Regions from separate parts of the Brevibacterium sp. SIMBA_078 genome, predicted to be linked through region 2. Evidence: riboswitches for the same ligand, from Rfam matches in the RefSeq annotation. Region 2 holds a riboswitch; each other region holds the start of a gene.
What was found. Region 2 has a riboswitch for thiamine pyrophosphate ahead of thiC (phosphomethylpyrimidine synthase ThiC). Riboswitches for the same ligand answer to the same signal wherever they lie in the genome.
Positions count from the first base shown of each region.

Region 1: linked by a shared signal. The riboswitch ahead of SB749_RS00510 (hydroxyethylthiazole kinase) and the one ahead of thiC (phosphomethylpyrimidine synthase ThiC) in region 2 are both predicted to bind thiamine pyrophosphate.
Region 3: linked by a shared signal. The riboswitch ahead of thiO (glycine oxidase ThiO) and the one ahead of thiC (phosphomethylpyrimidine synthase ThiC) in region 2 are both predicted to bind thiamine pyrophosphate.

Region 1 is NZ_JAWRYQ010000001.1:112,583-118,882, forward strand. Features, by position in the region: gene SB749_RS00495 (TenA family protein) at 1-691, opposite strand, end outside; gene thiD (bifunctional hydroxymethylpyrimidine kinase/phosphomethylpyrimidine kinase) at 810-1,679, opposite strand; gene thiE (thiamine phosphate synthase) at 1,676-2,434, opposite strand; gene SB749_RS00510 (hydroxyethylthiazole kinase) at 2,431-3,360, opposite strand; TPP riboswitch at 3,348-3,481, opposite strand; gene SB749_RS00515 (DUF3800 domain-containing protein) at 3,742-4,209, shown strand; gene SB749_RS00520 (hypothetical protein) at 4,193-4,624, shown strand; gene SB749_RS00525 (sugar ABC transporter permease) at 4,788-5,999, opposite strand; gene SB749_RS00530 (ATP-binding cassette domain-containing protein) at 5,996-6,300, opposite strand, start outside.
Region 2 is NZ_JAWRYQ010000001.1:1,624,991-1,631,290, reverse strand. Features, by position in the region: gene SB749_RS07200 (DUF1684 domain-containing protein) at 1-294, opposite strand, end outside; gene SB749_RS07195 (M18 family aminopeptidase) at 430-1,734, shown strand; TPP riboswitch at 1,815-1,923, shown strand; gene thiC (phosphomethylpyrimidine synthase ThiC) at 1,919-3,727, shown strand; gene SB749_RS07185 (TAXI family TRAP transporter solute-binding subunit) at 3,820-4,812, opposite strand; gene SB749_RS07180 (TRAP transporter permease) at 4,829-6,300, opposite strand, start outside.
Region 3 is NZ_JAWRYQ010000002.1:433,662-439,961, reverse strand. Features, by position in the region: gene moeB (molybdopterin-synthase adenylyltransferase MoeB) at 1-336, opposite strand, end outside; gene SB749_RS10340 (thiazole synthase) at 333-1,100, opposite strand; gene thiS (sulfur carrier protein ThiS) at 1,102-1,359, opposite strand; gene thiO (glycine oxidase ThiO) at 1,356-2,513, opposite strand; TPP riboswitch at 2,503-2,606, opposite strand; gene thiE (thiamine phosphate synthase) at 2,618-3,301, shown strand; gene SB749_RS10320 (ketopantoate reductase family protein) at 3,298-4,263, shown strand; gene SB749_RS10315 (DedA family protein) at 4,217-5,440, opposite strand; gene SB749_RS10310 (sensor histidine kinase) at 5,594-6,300, shown strand, end outside.

The DNA.
Region 1 (6,300 bases), 1.5 Mb from region 2:
TGGCGTGGGCAGAGGCCCAGAAGTGGAGTTCGAAGACGCAGGCCTGTTCGAAGGCGGCGCGCATGCGGGCGGCTTCCTCGCTCGGAGCCTTCGCGAGTTCCTGTTCGAGGATCTGCACGGCGTGGCGGGTCGATTCGTCGAAGTCGGGTGAGTCGTAGGTCTGCACCCAGGTGCGGTAGGGGTGGTCGTCGGCCATCTGCCCGGCCCGGTCGACAAGCACCTTGCCCATATGGGCGTACACCCAGAAGCAGGGCAGGACTGAGGCGACGCCCTCGCCGTAGGAACGGCTGGCGGCCGTGGCGACGAGGAACGATACATAACCCAGCGTCGTCGGTGAGGCCTTGAAACGAGAGCCTTCCGCGGTGAGCTCCTCCAGCGCCGAGGCGAGTCGGGCGTCGGCGAGCAGCTCTCCGTGCATCTCCTCTTCGACGGTGATCGCCTCGGCGGCGGAACCGGCCCAGAACCGGGATTCGTCACGGTCGACGGCCTTCGCCGCGAGGAACGACATGGCCTTGGCGTAGCCGTTGAGGTACAGGCTGTCCTGCGAGATGTAGTTGACGAAGGCCTTCGGATCGAGGCTGCCGTCAGCGAGCTGGGCGAGGAACGGCAGAGCTTCGATCTGCTTGATGATGGGGCGGACGCGGTCCCACAGCTGGGTGGTCAATGGGCCGGCGGTAAAGGTGACGGTCATGGGAACTCCTTTGTGCTCGTGTGACGTGGTGGTTCATATGACGTGGTGAATCGAGTGAGGTGGCGGTTCGGGTGAGGTGGCGGTTCGGGTGAGGCGGCGGTCAGGTGGGACGGATATGTCAGGCGGGTCGACCGCGGACGATGTCGACCTGGTGGTCGACCGGTCCGTGGGCGCCTTCCGGATTGAGGCTCAGCTGCCAGTCAGCAGCCGAAGTGAGAGCGCGAGCAAGGTAATCGAGGGCATTGCCGACAGCCTCGCCGAGGAGGTCCGACCCGATCTCTGTGCGTTCGCGGCCGAGGACGGCCACCTCGGCGGTGATCGCGGCTGACAGGGTGCACCCGGTCCCGTGTGTGTTCATTGTCGCCACACGGGCGTGGCTGAACTCGCGGACCTGGCCATCGGCGGTGGCGAGGATATCGATGACCTCGTCCTCGCTGCCGTGTCCGCCCTTGAGCAGGACCGCTCCGGGTCCGCGTTCGAGCAGGCGCCGAGCCTGGTCACGCATGGCTTCAGTCGTCTGTGCTTCGGGTTCGTCATCGCCGATCAGCAGGGCCGCCTCGGGGAGGTTGGGGGTGATGAGGTCGGCGACGGGCAGCAGGTGGGTGCGCACGGCGTCGACGGCATCGGTCTCGAGGAGGCGGTGGCCGGAGGTCGCGATCATCACCGGATCGACGGTATAGAAGCCGAGCCGACCTTCGGCGGCGCGGGCGACGACGAGTTCGACGAGGTCACGGCTGCCGAGCATCCCCGATTTCGTCGCATCGACGGGCAGGTCGCCGAGCACGGACTCGAACTGATCGGCGACGAAATCGACGTCGATCGGATAGACCCGGGACACACCGTGCGTATTCTGCGCGACGAGAGCGGTGATGACGGTCGTGCCCATGGTCTTCCGCGCGGTGAAGGTTTTGAGGTCGGCGTGGATTCCAGCACCGCCGGAGGGGTCTGTGCCGGCGATGGACAGGGTGATCGGCGGGCGGGTCGTCACTGGCCGCTCCCGGCGAAAGCGGTGAGCAGCTCCTCGGCCGCCGCCTTCGGATCGTCAGCCATGCAGATCGCCGAGACCACGCAGATCCCGATCAGTCCACGTCCCTGCAGGTCAGGGGCACGGTCGGTGTTGATGCCGCCGATCGCGACCGCGGGGATGCCGGCTTCTGCCACCAGTTCGCCGAGGCGGTCCGGTCCGATTCCGTCGGGGGCGTCGGCTTTCGTGGAGGTGTCGTAGACGGGTCCGATGCCGACGAGGTCGACGACTCCGGAGTCGCGAGCGGCGGCGAATTCGTCGCTGTGCGCGGCAGAGAGACCGATGAGCGGTGCCGCACCCAGGGCGGCGCGCACCTCGGCGACGGTGGTGTCAGTTTGGCCGACGTGGATGTGCACGTTCTCGCCTTCGTCGATGAGACGGCGGGCCACTTCGACGCGGTCGTTGAGGACGACGGGGACCGTGCGGTCGGTGTCGCGGGTGGCGGCATCGACGGCGGAGATGACCTGGCGGGTGAGCGAGTAGAAGCCTGCATCGTCGATGTCCTTGTCGCGGACCTGGACGATGCCCACTCCCCCGGCGACGGCGGCCTGCACGGTCTCGGCGACGCTGCGGCCGGCGGCCTCGCATTGCGCGGAGTCGGTGACGAGGTAGAGGCGCGTGTCGATTCCGGCGAAGCGGTCGGTCGCGTCTGCTCGGTCGTTCACGGTCGCGCTGTCGTCGGCCGGGTTGTCAGCGATATGGGCGGAACCGGCGGTCATGCCTGGACGCCTTTGCTGGCGGTTTCATTCGCAGAAGTGAGCGTGTCGAGACTGATTCTCGCCTGTGCGAGTCGACTGCCGTCGACGGTGTGGAGCGCATCGAGGAAGTTCACCGAGTAGCTGCCCGGCCCCTTCGCACCGTCGGCGGCGAGTTCCCCGGCGACCGCGAAGTGGGCGTGGGCGGCGACGACAGCTTCGAATCTCGCCGAGGCGGCCCCACCGAGCGCGGACTGCTCAGCGGCGTTGACCGCTGAGACGTCGGCGTCGGGGTCGGCCAGTCCGGCGCGGGCGGCGGCCAAGTAGCCGACGGTGACGGCGCCGAGTGAGCAGCCGGTGCCGATGACCAGCGGCATGAACTCATGTCCGCCGGAGATGCGGGCGACGTGGTCGGTGCCGTCGATGTGGGCGACGACGGCATCGGTGGGTCCGGAGACGGCGACGATGGCACCGGTTTCCCGGGCCAGTTTCGCGGCGGCGGGAAGGACGGCGTCGACTTCGTCGGTGGAGTCGACTCCGCGTCCACCGAGTCCGACTGCGGCGAGTGCGGCGATCTCGGAGGCGTTGCCGCGGATGGCGGTCGGGTGATCGGCGGCGGCGCGGCGGATGCGGGAGGTGCGGAAGTCGACGGCACCGACGCTCACGGGGTCGAGGACCCAGGGTTTTCCGGCGGCGTTGGCGACGTCGATGGCGGCATCGGCGGCGAGCAGCTGGTGGTTCGAGGCGGTTCCGAAGTTGACGAGAATTCCGCTGGCGATTCCGGCGAACTGTCCGGCATCGGCCTCGTGGTCGAGCATTGCCGGGGAGGCGCCGATGGCCAGGAGCACGTTGGCGCTGAACTGCTGCACGACGGTGTTCGTGATGCACTGGATGAGTGGGTTGCTTGCGCGCAGTCGCGCATTCGCAGAACGCAGGTCGAAGTCAACCATGACGATCCCTTCGCTAGTATGGCCCAGATCAGGTTCGATGGGTGTTCTCTCAGCCTCGTTGTCCTCCGTGCGCAGCGTCTTGGTGCGAACGGATCCTCATGAGGCACCCCATGTCATTGGCTCCGACTGTATCAGCCCGCCCGGACACGGGCGACTTCCACAGTCACAAGGTCAAGTCGGGGAATGAGCGCCGCTCCCCGTTGTGCGCCATGCTGGCCGATAGGTCCCCGTACAAGACTGATTGCACGGACCTCCGTGCTGTGAGATTATCGAAGTGGTAGCAAGGAGTTCACCTCCTAGAGCGCCAAGTCGCAAGCCCACGTCTCAGACGTGGGTTTTTGCGTTGGGCCTCGTGTCAGAGCCGCTGGGTAGAGTTTGCCCATGCTGCTCGCCTATATCGATGAGATCGGTGAACCCGGCCCGTACGTCGCCAAAGACCACCCGAGATTTAACACCAATCCCGTCTTCGGCTATGCAGGCTTCGTCATTCCCGAAAGCTCGGCTCGGAGATTCGGTCAGATCTTTACAGCAGAGAAGCGACGTGTCTTTGCCAGCGAGCTTCGGGGCGTAGAGAACCCGGGCCGCTGGGAGCGAAAGGGCTCAGATATCTTCACCCCAGACGCTTGGCGAAGATACGGTGAGCAGATCCGTGTCTTTCGCGGACTGATCAACAGGCTCGCAGAACTGAGCGGACACGTCTTCTTCGATGCCGAACAGAAGGAGGTCGGCACCAGGAAGCAAGTGCGGCTCTCCGATGAGCAGCGCTATGCGAGAGTCGGTCAATCGTCTCTGTCGTCACGCGGACAATTGCGGCGAGAATCTACTGATGCTAATGGACCAGATCAATGAGAAGCAACGGGCTGCAAGAGTAGCGTCGATATACGCACACATATTCTCGCGTGCCCAAGAATTCAGGGAAATGAATGCTGCCATTGAGCCGCCCATGCACATCGACAGTGCTCTCAGCTCCAATATTCAGTTTGCCGATTGGATAGCAGCATCTGTCAGCCGAGCCATCGACTACCAACTCGAACGCGGATCAAGGTACGACTGGGTACCTCAGGCCCTCGGCAGCCACATGCACCATCGCATCACACACGAATCCAAGCTTCGTCTCTGGCAGAGTTCGCTGGGCGATCTGAACAACTTCGACGTATTCAAAGCCGAGAGGCCTTACCTGGACCGACTTCAAAATGGATCCATGAGCCCCGAAGATCTCGCAAAACTTGAGAGGATCAAGCACGCATCCATGAAGCGTCGCTGACGCTCCGCAGAACGAGCTACTGGAACCGCGACGTGTTCAAGTGCTCCACGTAAGCACTCGAGAAGCTCGCGAGCGGGCTGCTCAAATCCGAGATGGCCATCTGTACGGAGCCATTTCGGAGCTGAGCGACCCGCTCGGCGGAATTCCGAGGGCGGGCTTCCCGCTACCCGCGCCCGACGTACCTCTGACCGCGGCGGCTGAGCGCATCGACGACGACTGCGGTGAGCAGCACGAGTGCCGTGATGATCTGCTGTGCATCGGAGTTGAAGCCGATGAGGTAGAGACCGTTGTTGATCGCACCGACGACCAGAGCACCGAGCACGGCTGCCCAAGCAGTTCCGCGACCGCCGAACAGCGAGGTACCGCCGATGACGGCTGCAGCGATCGCATTGAGCAGGTCCTGCGTGCTCACCAGCGTCGATCCCGCATTCGTCGTCACACCGGTCTTGATGAAACCGAACAGTGCGGCCAGCACTCCGGCGGCCATGAACACGCTGATGCGCACCCAGGTCACGCGGATGCCAGCGCGCCGGGCGGCTTCGACCTTGCCGCCGACGGCGTAGATCGACCGGCCATAGCGGGTCTTGCGCAGCACGAGATCGATGATGATCGCGATGACGATCATGAGGAAGAACGGCATCGCCAGACCGAAGTCCTGATTGACGAGGATGAGGAACCCGAACACGATCGCGGCCAGCAGCACGATCCGCACGATCACAGAGGTCCAGCTCGGAGCGCTGAGACCCTCCCGGTGGCGGCGCAGCTTCGAATAGATGATGCCGCCGCCGAAGCCGATGATCGCGACGGCGCCGAAGATATAGGCCCAGATCGCCGGGAAGTAGAAGCTCGCGAAGTCGAAGGCGAAGGTGTCCGACATCGACAGGTTCTTCTGCGTGCCGAGAGTCGTGAGGGTCAGACCGGTGAACGCGAGCAGACCGGCCAAGGTGACGACGAACGCCGGGATGCCGACGACGGCGAAGAACCAACCTTGAATCGCGCCGACGACCAGGCCGAGCAGCAGCATGATGATCAGTGCCAGGGCCGGCGGCACACCTTGTCTCACCACCAGAACTCCGAGCAGCGAGGCGGCCAGACCTCCCAACTGCGCCAGAGACAGATCGATCTCGCCGAGGAGCAGGATGAGGTTGATGCCGAGAGCCAGGATCGCGAGGAACGCGACCTGAGTGGAGAGGTTGACGAGGTTGGCCGGAGAGATGAAGTTCGAGTCGGCCGACTGGAACACGATGACGATGACGATGAGAGCGAGGATGACCGGGAACGACCCCAGCTGCCCCTCTTTGACCCGGCGGACGAAGGTGCCGACCACACCTTCGGACGAGATCCGCTCATCGGTGATGAAGGAATTGCGGGTCATCGGCGCTCACCCCTCCGTGCGGCGCGTTTGGTCACGACGTTGTCGCTGGCTCCGGTGATCGCGGCGACCAGCACGTCGGTGCGCTCGTCACCAGGGAAGTCACCGGCATCCTTGCCCAGTCGCAGCACGTGCACTCGGTCGCACACCGCCTGCACATCGGCCATATTGTGGCTGACGAGCAGCACCCCGAGGTCGCGTTCCTTGAGCCGTTCGATGAGGTTGAGCACCTCGGCCGTCTGGGCGACGCCGAGCGCCGCCGTCGGTTCGTCGAGCATGACCAGGGATGGTTCGCCGAGGAGGG
Region 2 (6,300 bases):
ACGGGTCGGTCCTCCGCCGTTCGCACCGGAGCCGCCGGCAGCCCCGGCAGTCCCGCCGTTGTCGACCTTGCTGAGCAGGTCGAATGTCTCGGCTGCCGGGCCGGCCTTGATTCCGGTCTTCAGGGATACGGTCACCCATCCGTCGTCGACGGTGAACGTGCCGGGGGCGTCGGTCCAGGTCGATTCGGCGTCGAGCCAGTGAAGTCCGACGACACTGAGCCAGCCGAACGGTTTCGCAAGGGCTGAGTTCCGTGAGTCGCGCCAGGTGTTCCACTCCGTCACGAACTGGTTCACGTCGAACACTCCTTGCCGTCGCTGGTGCGGTCGCAGGGTCGCTGCCCCCGCCTGATTCTCGGACGCGGTGGCAACCCGTCGCCTGAGACCTGATCTTCTTCACCTCCAAACTACCGCAAACGATAGGCTGGGGAAATGAATGAATCACTCCCGAGACCGGATGCGGCCGCGACGACAGCGGCCGACCTCGGCGACTTCGTCAGCGCATCTCCCAGCTCGTACCACGCGGTGGACACGGCAGCGAAACGCCTGGAAGGGGCCGGTTTCTCCCGCCTCGACGAGTCCGTCCCCTGGGCGCTGACGCCAGGGACCGGACACTACGTCATCCGCGACGGCGCGCTCATCGCATGGATGAATCCCACGGTCACCGAGGCGGCTCCCCGGTTCCGTGTGTTCGGTTCCCACACCGACTCCCCGGCGTTCAAACTCAAACCCGGCGGTGAGTTCACCGCCGAAGGCACCCGCCAGGTCGGGGTGGAGATCTACGGCGGGCCGCTGCTGAATTCGTGGCTCGACCGTGAGCTCGCATTCGCGGGTCGACTCAGCCTCGCCGACGGCAGCATCGTACTCGCCCGCACCGGGCCGATCGCTCGCATCCCGCAGCTCGCGATCCACCTCGACCGGCAGGTCAACGAGGGTCTGACCCTGGACAAGCAGCGTCACACCACTCCCGTCATCGGTCTGGCCGACCTCGCCGAGGCAGACATCATCGAACTGCTCGCAGAGTCGGCCGGGGTCGATGCCGAGTCCGTCGTCGGCCACGATGTCTACACCATTCCCGTTCAGGAGCCGGCCCTCTTCGGTGCCGCCGAGGAGTTCTTCGCCTCGCCGAGGCTGGACAACCTTCTGTCCGTGCACGCCGGCGTCACCGCTCTCACCCAGCTCGATGCCGACGGGCTCGACGGCATCCCCCTGTTCGCGGCGTTCGATCATGAGGAGATCGGGTCGAATTCGCGCTCGGGCGCGTGCGGTCCGTTCCTCGCCGATGTCACCGAGCGCATCGTCGCCTCCTTGCTGCCGCAGTCGACGCGCAGCGATTATCTCGCGTCGATGGCCACCTCGGTGTGCGTCTCCTCCGATGCCGGGCATGCTGCCCATCCGAACTATCCGGAACGGCACGATCCGCATGTCCGCCCCCGCCTCGGCGGCGGTCCCCTGCTCAAGCTCAATGCTCAGCAGCGCTACGCCACGGATGCGGTCGGCACCGCGGTGTGGTCGCAGGCGTGCGCGGCCGCCGGAGTCGAATACCAGGATTTCGTCTCTAACAATGCGATGCCCTGCGGGTCGACGATCGGACCGCTGACCGCGACCCGTCTGGGAATGACCACCGTCGACGTCGGTCCTGCCCTGTACTCGATGCACTCGGCACGCGAAATGGTCGCGGTCTCTGACGTCGCCGCTCTCGGCGCGGCCGCGAAGGCGTTCCTCCAGGGCAGCTGACCGCCGCGCCGCATTTCCGGCGGGACTCGATTCCGCCGAAAGTGCAGTTGTCCTCACTGCGTCAGTCGTGATACGAATTGCACGACCCCACGGGAGCCCGCTGCAAGGGCTGAGATCGGACTGGATCGTCCGAGACCGTAGAACCTGATCCGGTTGATACCGGCGTAGGAAGTGAGGACTGCAGATGACTGCATTCACCCCGGAAACCCCTGCCCCTGCCACGACTTCGGCCTCCGCACCTTCGCACGACGAATTCACCCTCGAGCAGTATCCGACGCATTCGCCGGCATGGGTTGATGACGAGGAACACGGCATCCGCGTTCCCGTGACCCGCATCGAACTCGAGGACTCGAACGGCCGGGCGAACGATCCCGTCGACGTCTACCGCACCGTCGGACCGGGCAGTCTCCCGGAAGAGGGACTGCCCGCTCTGCGGTTCCCGTGGATCGAGAACCGCCTCGACACTGAGACCTACGACGCCCGCGGCCACCGCATCGCCGACGACGGTCGTGCCGCCGTCCGCCGAGGTGCCCCGTCGCAGCAGTGGAAGGGACGCAAACCGGTCCCCCGTCGGGCCAAGTCCGGCCGCACGGTGACCCAGATGCACTACGCAAGGCAGGGCATCATCACCCCGGAGATGCGGTTCGTCGCGCTCCGCGAACAGTGCGATGTCGAACTCGTCCGTGCCGAGCTCGCCGCCGGTCGCGCGATCATCCCGAACAACATCAACCACCCCGAATCAGAGCCGATGATCATCGGCAAAGCGTTCCTCGTCAAGATCAACGCGAACATCGGCAATTCCGCGGTCACCAGCTCCATCGCCGAGGAGGTGCAGAAGCTGCGATGGGCCGCGAAGTGGGGTGCCGACACCCTCATGGATCTGTCGACCGGCAATGACATCCACACCACCCGGGAGTGGATCATCCGCAATTCGCCGATCCCCATCGGCACCGTCCCGATCTATCAGGCGCTGGAGAAGGTCGACGGCGATGCGAACGCGCTGACCTGGGAGGTCTATCGCGACACAGTCATCGAGCAGTGCGAGCAGGGTGTCGACTACATGACCGTGCACGCCGGTGTGCTGCTGCGCTACGTTCCGCTCACGGCCGACCGGGTCACCGGGATGGTCTCGCGCGGCGGGTCCATCATGGCCGGCTGGTGCCTTGCCCACCACGAGGAGAACTTCCTCTACACCCACTTCGATGAACTCTGTGAGATCTTCGCTCGCTATGATGTCGCTTTCTCACTCGGCGACGGACTGCGGCCGGGTTCTATCGCCGATGCCAACGATGCCGCCCAGTTCGCCGAGCTCGACACTCTCGCCGAACTCACCGAACGCGCGTGGGCCCACGACGTCCAGGTGATGGTCGAAGGGCCCGGGCACATTCCGCTCCACCTCGTGCGGGAGAACGTCGAACGTCAGCAGGAGCTCTGCCACGGTGCGCCGTTCTACACCTTGGGTCCGCTGGTCACGGACATCGCGCCCGGATACGACCACATCACCTCGGCGATCGGGGCGACGGAGATCGCCCGCTACGGCACGGCGATGCTCTGCTACGTCACCCCGAAGGAGCATCTCGGTCTGCCCGACCGCGACGACGTCAAGACTGGAGTGATCACGTACAAGATCGCCGCGCATGCCGCCGATATCGCGAAGGGCCACCCCGGTGCGACAGTCCGTGATGATGCACTGTCGAAGGCTCGGTTCGAATTCCGGTGGCGTGACCAGTTCGCCCTCGGTCTCGATCCGGAGACCGCCGAGGCGTTCCACGACGAGACGCTCCCGGCCGAACCGGCGAAGACCGCGCACTTCTGTTCGATGTGCGGTCCGAAGTTCTGCTCGATGCGCATCTCCCAGGACATCCGCGACACCTACGGCAGCGCCGAGGCGCAGGAAGCCCTGGCCGGAATGCGGCAGAAGAGCCGCGAGTTCCTCCCATCGGGAGGCGAGGTCTACCTGCCCGATCCGACCGTCGGGCTCAAAGCAGACTGACCGTCGTTCAAGGCGTGGCGCGTCGATCGAACTGTGCACGAGTCGACAGACGCGCCAACCCTTGATTCAACGGGGCCGGCCAGCCCAACCTCCTACTTGTTCAGTTCGTCCAGTGCCTTCTGCGAACCCGGGTGCAGCTTGATCGGCTCCGGCGGCTCGGCGGTGTCGAGGTTGATCTCCTTCGCCGCAGCATGCACCTTGACCAGATCGTCCTTCTTGTCGAAGAGGAGCTTCGTCAGAGCACAGGCCGTGCCTTCGTCCATGTCGTTGCGGACCATGAGCACGTTCGGGGTGACGATCGTCTTCACCGTGTCAACGCCCTTGTACGTGTCACCGGGGATCTCGGCCACCTCGTAGACGGGGTTGATCTCCTTCATCTTCCCTTCGAGGTCGGAGATGTCGAGGATCTCGACGTCCTTGCCGTTCGAAGTGAAGAGATCGGTGACGCCTGCCGTGGGCAGTCCGCCGGACCACACCATGCCGTCGATGGTTCCGTCCTTCATCCCGTCGACGGTCTTCGACAGGTCGAGGCGCTGTTTGGTCACGTCCCCGTCCTTGAGCCCGGCGGATTCGATGAGACGGTTCGCGATGACCTCGGTGCCGGACTTCGGCGATCCGGTCGAGATCGTCTTGCCCTTGAAGTCCTCGACCGAGTCGATCTTGGCATCCTTTCGCACGACGACGTGAGTGTAGTTGTCGTAGATGCGCGAGAGCGCGGAGATGTCCTCGGCCTCCTTGAAGTCCTCATTGCCCGACACTGCGTCGGCAGCGGTATCGGCCAAGGAGAATGCGATGTCGAAGTCGCCGCTGGACAGCTGTTGGAGGTTCTGCACGGAGGCGCCGGTCTCCGACGCTGTGGCTTTGAGGTCGGAATTGTCGGAGATCACCTGCGCCAGTCCGCCGCCGAGCACGTAGTACACGCCGGTCGAGTTGCCGGTGGCGATGGTGATCTGCCCCGAGGCGGCAGTGCAGCCGTCCCCGCCTTCTGCGGCGGGTTCGGCTTCGCGCTTGCCACCACATGAACTCATCGTCAGCACTGCGGCCAGGGCAGCCGCGGCGATCGTGAACGTCTTTGTTCGCTTCATGGACTTCGTCCCTTTCTCAGTTGGTCCCGGCCGGTGTTCCGGACGAGGGTGGTTCGTCGGTGGATCCGTCATCGGAGCTGTGTGTACCGGTTGTGGTTGCTGATGTTTCGTCCTTCGCTGGGGCGGCCACCCCTGCCGCAGTTCCCGTCGCCGAGGCGGTCACCGGTTTGCGTCGGAGGATGAGGTGGATGACGAGGGCGAGAGCAAGGGCCGCGAAGCCGACCATCATCGACAGTGGCTGCAGGTAGAGGAGCGAACCGGCGGCGAGGAAGCACAGTACCCGCTCAGGCCAGCCGGCGCGGCGAATGATCCATCCGCCCGCGCCCGCCGCCAAGGCAGCGACTGCGAAGGCCGAGACGAGGAAGGTCCAGACCGCGCCGAGGAATCCGCCCTGAGCGACCAACGCGGCACCTTCGGGAGTGAAGGTGAAGGCCAAGGGCACGAGGAATGCGGGGATCGCGTACTTGCAGGCCTGCCACATGGTGGCGATGACACGGCCGCCGGTGATTGCCGAGGAGGCAACTGCCGCCAACGCTGTCGGCGGGGAGACCTCGGAGAGGACTGCGTAGTAGAAGATGAACATCGCGGCGGCCGCCTCGGGGACTCCGAGGGTGATGAGCGCTGGGCCGACGATGACCCAGCTGGTGATGAATGAGGCGGTCACCGGCACTGCCAGTCCGAGAACCGTCACGGCAACGGCGGCAAAGATGCAGGTGAGGATCAGGATGACCGTCGGATCATTCGAGAACGCCTGGGCTCCCTTGATGAGGATGTCGGAGATGACCTGGCCGAGTCCGGTCTTCGTGATCGTCGAGACGATGATGCCTGCGGCGGCACACACGCTCGTCACCGGCAGAACCGAGCGGATGCCCGTCGACAGAGCCCCGTAGAACACGTCCCAGACGGCGCGGAGGATCGTGGCGGGTTCGCCTCGGCGGGCGAGGATGATCTCGATGATGCCGAATCCGATACCGACGAGCGTCGCGTAGACAACGGCTTTGAACGGTGCCATGCCGAGGGCGAGGAAGACAACGATGATGCCGAGCGAGATGAAGTGGTAGAAGCCCCTTTTGAAGATCGGCCATGACCGCAGACCCGGCGGCGGGGTGTAGTCGACTTCGATCTTCCGGGAGTCGATTTCGATGGCGAGGAAGATGCCGAGGTAGTACAGGAGGGTGGGCACGACTGCCCACAGAAGGACAAGTCCGTAGGAGACGTTGAGCAGCTCGGCGATGATGAAGGCCGCGGCGCCCAGTGTCGGCGGGGACAGGATGGCGCCGATGCCGGAGGCGGCAAGCATGCCGCCGGCGTTCTCCTTCGGATAGCCGGCCCGTTTGAGCACCGGCCAGGTGACCGCGCCGAGCGAGACGGCCGTGGCCGTGCCCGAGCCGGAGACCGTGCCGAGGAGGAATCCGGACAGTGCCACGGTGCGTCCGGGTGCTGCCTTGGATTTCTTGAACAGCGAGAAGCTGAGGTCGATGAAGAAGC
Region 3 (6,300 bases), on a different contig from region 2:
GTGCAGGGCATCGGCGGCAGAGGCGACCTTCGGTCGGCCCACATCGGCATCCCGGTGGATGATCTGGCGCTGCAGGTTCGAGGCCTCCACCACGTCATCGTCGATGATCGTGATCGACCCGACCCCGGCGGCCGCCAGATAGTTGAGGACCGGGGCCCCGAGACCGCCGGCCCCGATGACCAGCACCGAGGCGGCCCGCAGACGCCGTTGTCCCTCGAGTCCGAAACCCGGCAGGCTCAGGTGCCGGGAGTAGCGTTCCAGCTCCGTCCGGGACAGGGATTCCACGGGGTCGACGAGCGGAGGCAACGATGTCGGAGTGGTGGCAGCGGCGGTCATTGTGCTGCGACCATTCCGTCGAACGGCGATGACGCCAATGCCAACGGTCGTTTGGGAATCCTCCCGGCACCGCCAGCGAGATGCCCGGCCTCGACGGCCAAAGCCATCGCCCGGGCCATGGCGTGAGCATCGTGGGCGCGGGTGACGGCCGAGGCCAGAAGTACCGCGGTGCACCCGAGCTCCATCGCCAGAGCGGCATCGGAGGCGGTGCCGACACCGGCGTCGAGGATGACGGGCACCTGTGCACGGGAGACGATGGTCTCGATGTTGTGAGGGTTGAGGATGCCCAGCCCGCTGCCGATCGGAGCTCCGGCCGGCATGACCACAGCCACACCGGCGTCCTCGAGACGTTTTGCCAGGGCCGGATCGTCGTTCGTGTAGGCGAAGACCGTGAACCCGTCGAGGACGAGTTCCTCGGCTGCGGCGAAGAGTTCGATGGGGTCCGGCAACAGGGTGTCCTCATCGGCGATGACCTCGAGCTTCACCCAGTTCGTCTCCAGAGCCTCTCGAGCCAGTCGGGCGGTGAGCACGGCATCCCTGGCCGTATAGCAGCCGGCCGTGTTCGGCAGCACCCGAATACCCAGACGCTGGAGCATGGTGAAGACCGAGTCCCGGGACTCAGCGTCGAAACGGCGCATCGCCACAGTCGTCAGCTCGGTTCCCGAAGCCACGAGTGCGTCTTCGAGGATGCTCAGGGAACTCGCCCCTCCCGTGCCCATCACGAGGCGAGACGACATCTCCACATTATCGATCGTCCAGGTCATCTCAGCCTCCCTGCACAGCGGTGACGATGTCGACGGTGTGCCCATCGGCAAGGGTGAGAGAGGACCAGGTGCCGCGACGGATGACTTCACCGTCGACGGCCAGGGCGATGCCCAATCGTCCACCGTCGGCCGCTGTCCCATCGGGATTCAGTTCCCGTCCGGTGACCTCGGCGACGAGGTCGAGCGCCGAGGTGGCACCCGACAGCTCATGGCGATCGCCATTGAGGACGATGGTCGGTGAGTGGTCGCGGTCGGTCATGAGATGCTCCTCATCGGGTAGGCAGTGGTGTGTTCTGTGGTGAAGCGGTGCGGGGACACGGACTCGAGCGCCCCATCGGGGGACCAGCCGGAATCGACGCCCAAGGTGATCTCGGCGCCGAGCCGGCCACCGAACGGGGCCAAGAGGATGCCGTGGCGGAAATACCCTGTGCTCACGATGCAGCCGGGATCGATGCGGCCGATCATCGGCAGATCGTCGGGCGAGCCGGGTCGGGCACGGGTGGTGATATCGGTGATCTCCGCGTCGAGGATTCCCGGGACCAATCGCTGCCCGTCGGCGAGCAGTCGGTGGAGCGCCCCGGCCGGAGTGCCGGAGAGTCCGTCCTCACGCGAACTGGCACCGAGCACGATCTCGCCATCGGGGCGGGGGACCAAATAGACGGAGCGACCGTTGACCAGCCCGCGGATGGTTCGGCTCAGCAGCGGAGCCGCCTCGGCGGGGGCGCGCAGTCGCAGAACATCACCCCAGACCTCACGCAGAGGCAGCTGTGGGGCACCGACGATCGCGGACACAGCGCTGCCGGCGCAGATGACCACCTGATCGGCCTCCAGCCGGCGGCCGTCGCCCAGCTCGACTCCCACAGTCGTATCGCCGTCCTTGACCAGTCCGGCCGCGCGCTGGCGAACGAAGCCACCTGAATCAGAGGACAGGACAGTCAGCAATGCGGCAGTGAGCCGACGGGGGTCGATCGAGTGATCGCCTGGAATGTGCACGGCCCCGGCCACGGCAGGCGACAACGACGGCTCAACCCGGCGGGCAGCGCTGCCGGTGATGAGCTCGGTGGCGAAACCGGATCGGGATTGTGCATCGCGCAGCTCCCGCAGAGCTTGCAGATCAGCTCGGTCACCGGCGCACACCAATGTGCCGGCATCCGAAAAACCGAGATCGCTGCCGGCGGCGCTCGCCACCTCGGCGGAGAACTGAGGATACATCTGCGCGGAGGCCCGCATCAGCGGGTACAGGGGAGTCTGCCCCCAGACCACCTCGGCGGCGGGAGCCAGCATCCCCGCAGCAGCATGGCTCGCACCCTGGGCGGGCGCAGGATCGATGATGGTGACTTCGGCGCCGAGGCGGTGCAGATACCAGGCCGTGGACAGGCCGATGATCCCGGCGCCGACGACAATGACTCTCACAGCTTCTCCCTCCGGCGGCATGATCCGCATCAGGTCTGACGGTCGGCTCTTACGCCCTCTCAGCCTCGTTGGGAGGCTCCCGCGAACTCCTCTACTCTATGACCATGACCACACAGATGCCACCGCGCACCGCAGCGCGGCAGACGAAAAGAGCCTGGAGAGAGGCCCGACTGGCGGAGGCGAAGCTCTACCTGTGCACCGATGCCCGGACCGGTCAGGACGACCTCGCCGAGTTCCTCGACGCCGCCTACCGTGGGGGAGTCGACATCATCCAACTGCGGGACAAGAGCCTCGAGGCCCGCGCCGAGATCGCGGCCTTGGAGGTCCTCAAAGATGTCGCCGCCGATCACGACAAGCTCTTCTCAGTCAATGACCGTGCCGACGTCGCGCTGCTGACCGACGCCGACGTCTTCCACGTCGGTCAAGGCGACCTCACCAGTGCTCAGGCCAGGGCCGTGCTCGGACCCGATGTCATCCTCGGTCGCTCGACGCATTCCCGCGAGCAGGCGCTCGCCGCCGAGGCGGACCCGGAGACCGACTATTTCTGTGTCGGGCCGGTCTGGGAGACCCCGACGAAGCCCGGCCGTGCTTCTGTGGGGACGGCTCTGCTGACCGCCACCGCCGCCAAGGCGGCCAAACCGTGGTTCGCGATCGGTGGTATTGCGACCGGGGAGAGGCTGGACGCGATCCGTCAGGCGGGCGCGAGGCGTGCCGTCGTCGTCCGTGCGATAACCTCGGCTGAGGATCCCGCTGCGGCCGCGCGGGAGCTCAAGGAGGAGTTGGAATGACCCAAGCAGCTGACAGCGCATCCGACGGAATCAGCACTGGTGCCGACCTGTCGATTCTCATCGCCGGGGCGGGGGCCACCGGCGGAGCGTTCGGCACCTATCTGCAGGAGGCCGGACGTGATGTCACTTTCCTGCTCCGGCAGGCACGGGCGGAGACGGTCCGCGCGGAGGGACTGCGCTTCACTGCACCCGGTGATGATCGGACGAATCAGGTCGATGTCATCACCGCTGAGGAGCTCGCAGCCGCACCACGAACTTTCGACCTCGTCATCGTCGCGGTCAAAGCGGGTGGACTCGACTTGGTCATCGCCGATATCGGACCGGCTGTCGGCGAACAGACGACGATCATCCCGTTCCTCAACGGCATGGCTCAGATCGAGAAGCTGCAGAGCAGATACCCCGGACAGGTGCTCGGCGGGTTCGTCAAGATCGTCGGCACAATCAGGGACGGAGCTGTCGTCCAGCTCACCGACATGGCCGTGATGACTATCGGAGATCTCCACGGCGCTGAAATGCCCACACGCATCTCCGAAGCGCTCGATGTCCCCGGTTTCAAACTGCAGACCGTCGACGGCATCATCGATGGGCTGTGGGAGAAATGGATCTTCATCGCCGCGGCGGGAGTCGTCACCTGCCTGTTCCGCGCCCCGGTCGGAGCGATCATGGAAGCCGGCGGCAGGTCGCACGTGCATGCCATCGTCGATGAGCTCGAAGCCGTGGCGGCTGCGGCCGGACACTCGGTGTCGGAAGCCTCCCACACCATGACAATCAAGATGCTCACCGAGGATGGTTCGGCCTTCACCTCATCTCTCTACCGGGATGTGACGGCAGGGCTGCCGAGCGAAACGGAGCACATCCTCGGCGACCTGTCGCTCAAGGCGGAGGAACTGGGAGTGGCGACTCCGCTGCTCGACCTCACGCTTGTGCAGCTGCGGGCAGGGGAAGCCCAGAAGCGGCTCTGACTTCGGCTGTGCCCGTGCGCAGCATCGCCAGATACGGCTCCTGCGGCTGAGTGTGTTCGACGTCGGACGAACCGTGCGCGGCGGTGAACGTGACCATGGGGACGCCGTCGACATCATCGAGGACGAGCAGCGTCTCGTACCCGCCCGGACCCAGCGAATGGGAGCTTCCTGTCGGCAGGTCGAAGACGAGGCGTTCCACCGGACTGTCCGGTTCGGGTGGGCGGTGCATCTCCTGTGCCGCCACATCGGCGAACTGTTCGGCGGTGATGAGGTAGGCCTTGGCGGGGGTCGGCCCCGGGACGGAATGATCGTAGAAGGCCATGCCGCCGCCCCACACCTTGGACTCGCCGGCGAAGTAGATCGTTCCGGGCAGTTCGATCCCTGCCTCGGCGCGGGGCAGTGTTCCGTCCCTGGCACCGGGGTAGGTCACCATCGCCCCGGGCGGTCGCCCGCCCTGCAGATAGCAGGAGAGCCGATCGCGAGCCATGTTCGATCCGTAGCTGACGTACCACACATATGTTTGAGACATCCCTGCCATCGTGACATCTCGGTCTTGGAATTTGGTGAACCGGTGACGTGCGCGTCCTCTGCCGCGCCGGCGCAATCGGCGGACGAGCTCGGCGCTGCCGGTGATGGCCAGGGCGATGCCGATGCCCACGGCGACTCCGAGCAGCGGCCGGTCCTCGAAGACCATTCCCCCGATGAGTCCGATCACCGTCGAATAGAGCGCCCAGGCGAGGCTGCCGATTCCGTCCCAGAGCAGGAAGGTGCGGATCGGGAACCCGAGCAGACCGGAGCCGATGGTGGCCAGGCTGCGGCCCCCGGGAACGAATCGGCCGGCGATGAGCACGGTCCCGCCTCGGCGAGAGAAGACCGTGTGGGCGGAGCCAAGCAGGTTGGCGATGCGAGTCCACCGCCGCCATCGGCCGACCCCGGTCGCAGCGAATCGGCCGACGAGGTGAGCTGCCAGATCCCCGAGGAGAGCCCCTCCGGCAGCGGCGAGGACGAGCCCTGCCGGGTGAGGGTGCCCCATCGCGGCGAAGGTTGCAGCGGTGATGAGCAGGGTCTCCGACGGCACAAGCGGCACGAGCGAGTCCAGTGCCGCGGCCACGGCGATGAGCAGGTACACCCACGGAGAGGTGAGGGTGGCGGTGAGCAGCTCGAGTGCGAGATCCATACTCATCCACGCTAGGCACAAGGCGGCAGGGCCGGTACGCGGTCGGGCGCACGGTCAGTGCGGCCGACCGGCAGCCGCCATTGCGGAAAACCGGAATCCGGGAGTGCGGCCGAACCCCTGGGAGGCGGCGACGGGCGTTGCTACGATCGACTTATGCCCTGGCCGAGCGCGCTGTCCACCCGCCTTCCTCCTGAAGTACGGATGTTCACCGCGCGGTGGGCGCGGTCCGTGCTCGCCGTCGTATGGGGCGGTCTGCTGTGTCTGCCGCTGCTCATCGCCTCCGTGCTTCCGCCCACTTCACGCATGGCCGCGAAGGTGCGGAGCTGGGAACTCGCTCGGCATTCTCGCGGGTTCGGACTCGTCCTCGCCGACGAGCCGACCAAACGTCGATTCCTGCTCGGCAACGGCCTGGTCGCCGCACTCGCCATCATCCCCACCGCGAACCTCCTCGGCGGCTTCTTCGTCGTGACTCTCGGATCCCTCTTCCAAGGATTCTTCATCGGGGGAGCTGTCAACATCGGGTTCGATATGTGGTCGATCTCCCAACCCACGCTCTTCGTCGGTGTCCTCTATGGGGCGGCGAACCTCATCGGCGCCGTCGCCCTGGCCGAGGCGGCAAGTTGGGCACATGGTCGCATCGATGCGCGTTTCGTCGAGGTGGAGCGTCCCTTCGCCGTGTACACCCGCATCAGCGAGCTGCTGACGACCCGCCGTGGAGTCGTCCTCGCCATCGACGAGGAACGACGTCGGATCGAACGGGACCTGCACGACGGCGTACAGCAGAACGTCGTCTCTCTCTCCGTGCTCATCGCCCGAGCCAGGCGTGCCTCTGACCCGGCGAAGTCCCAAGCGCTGCTCGA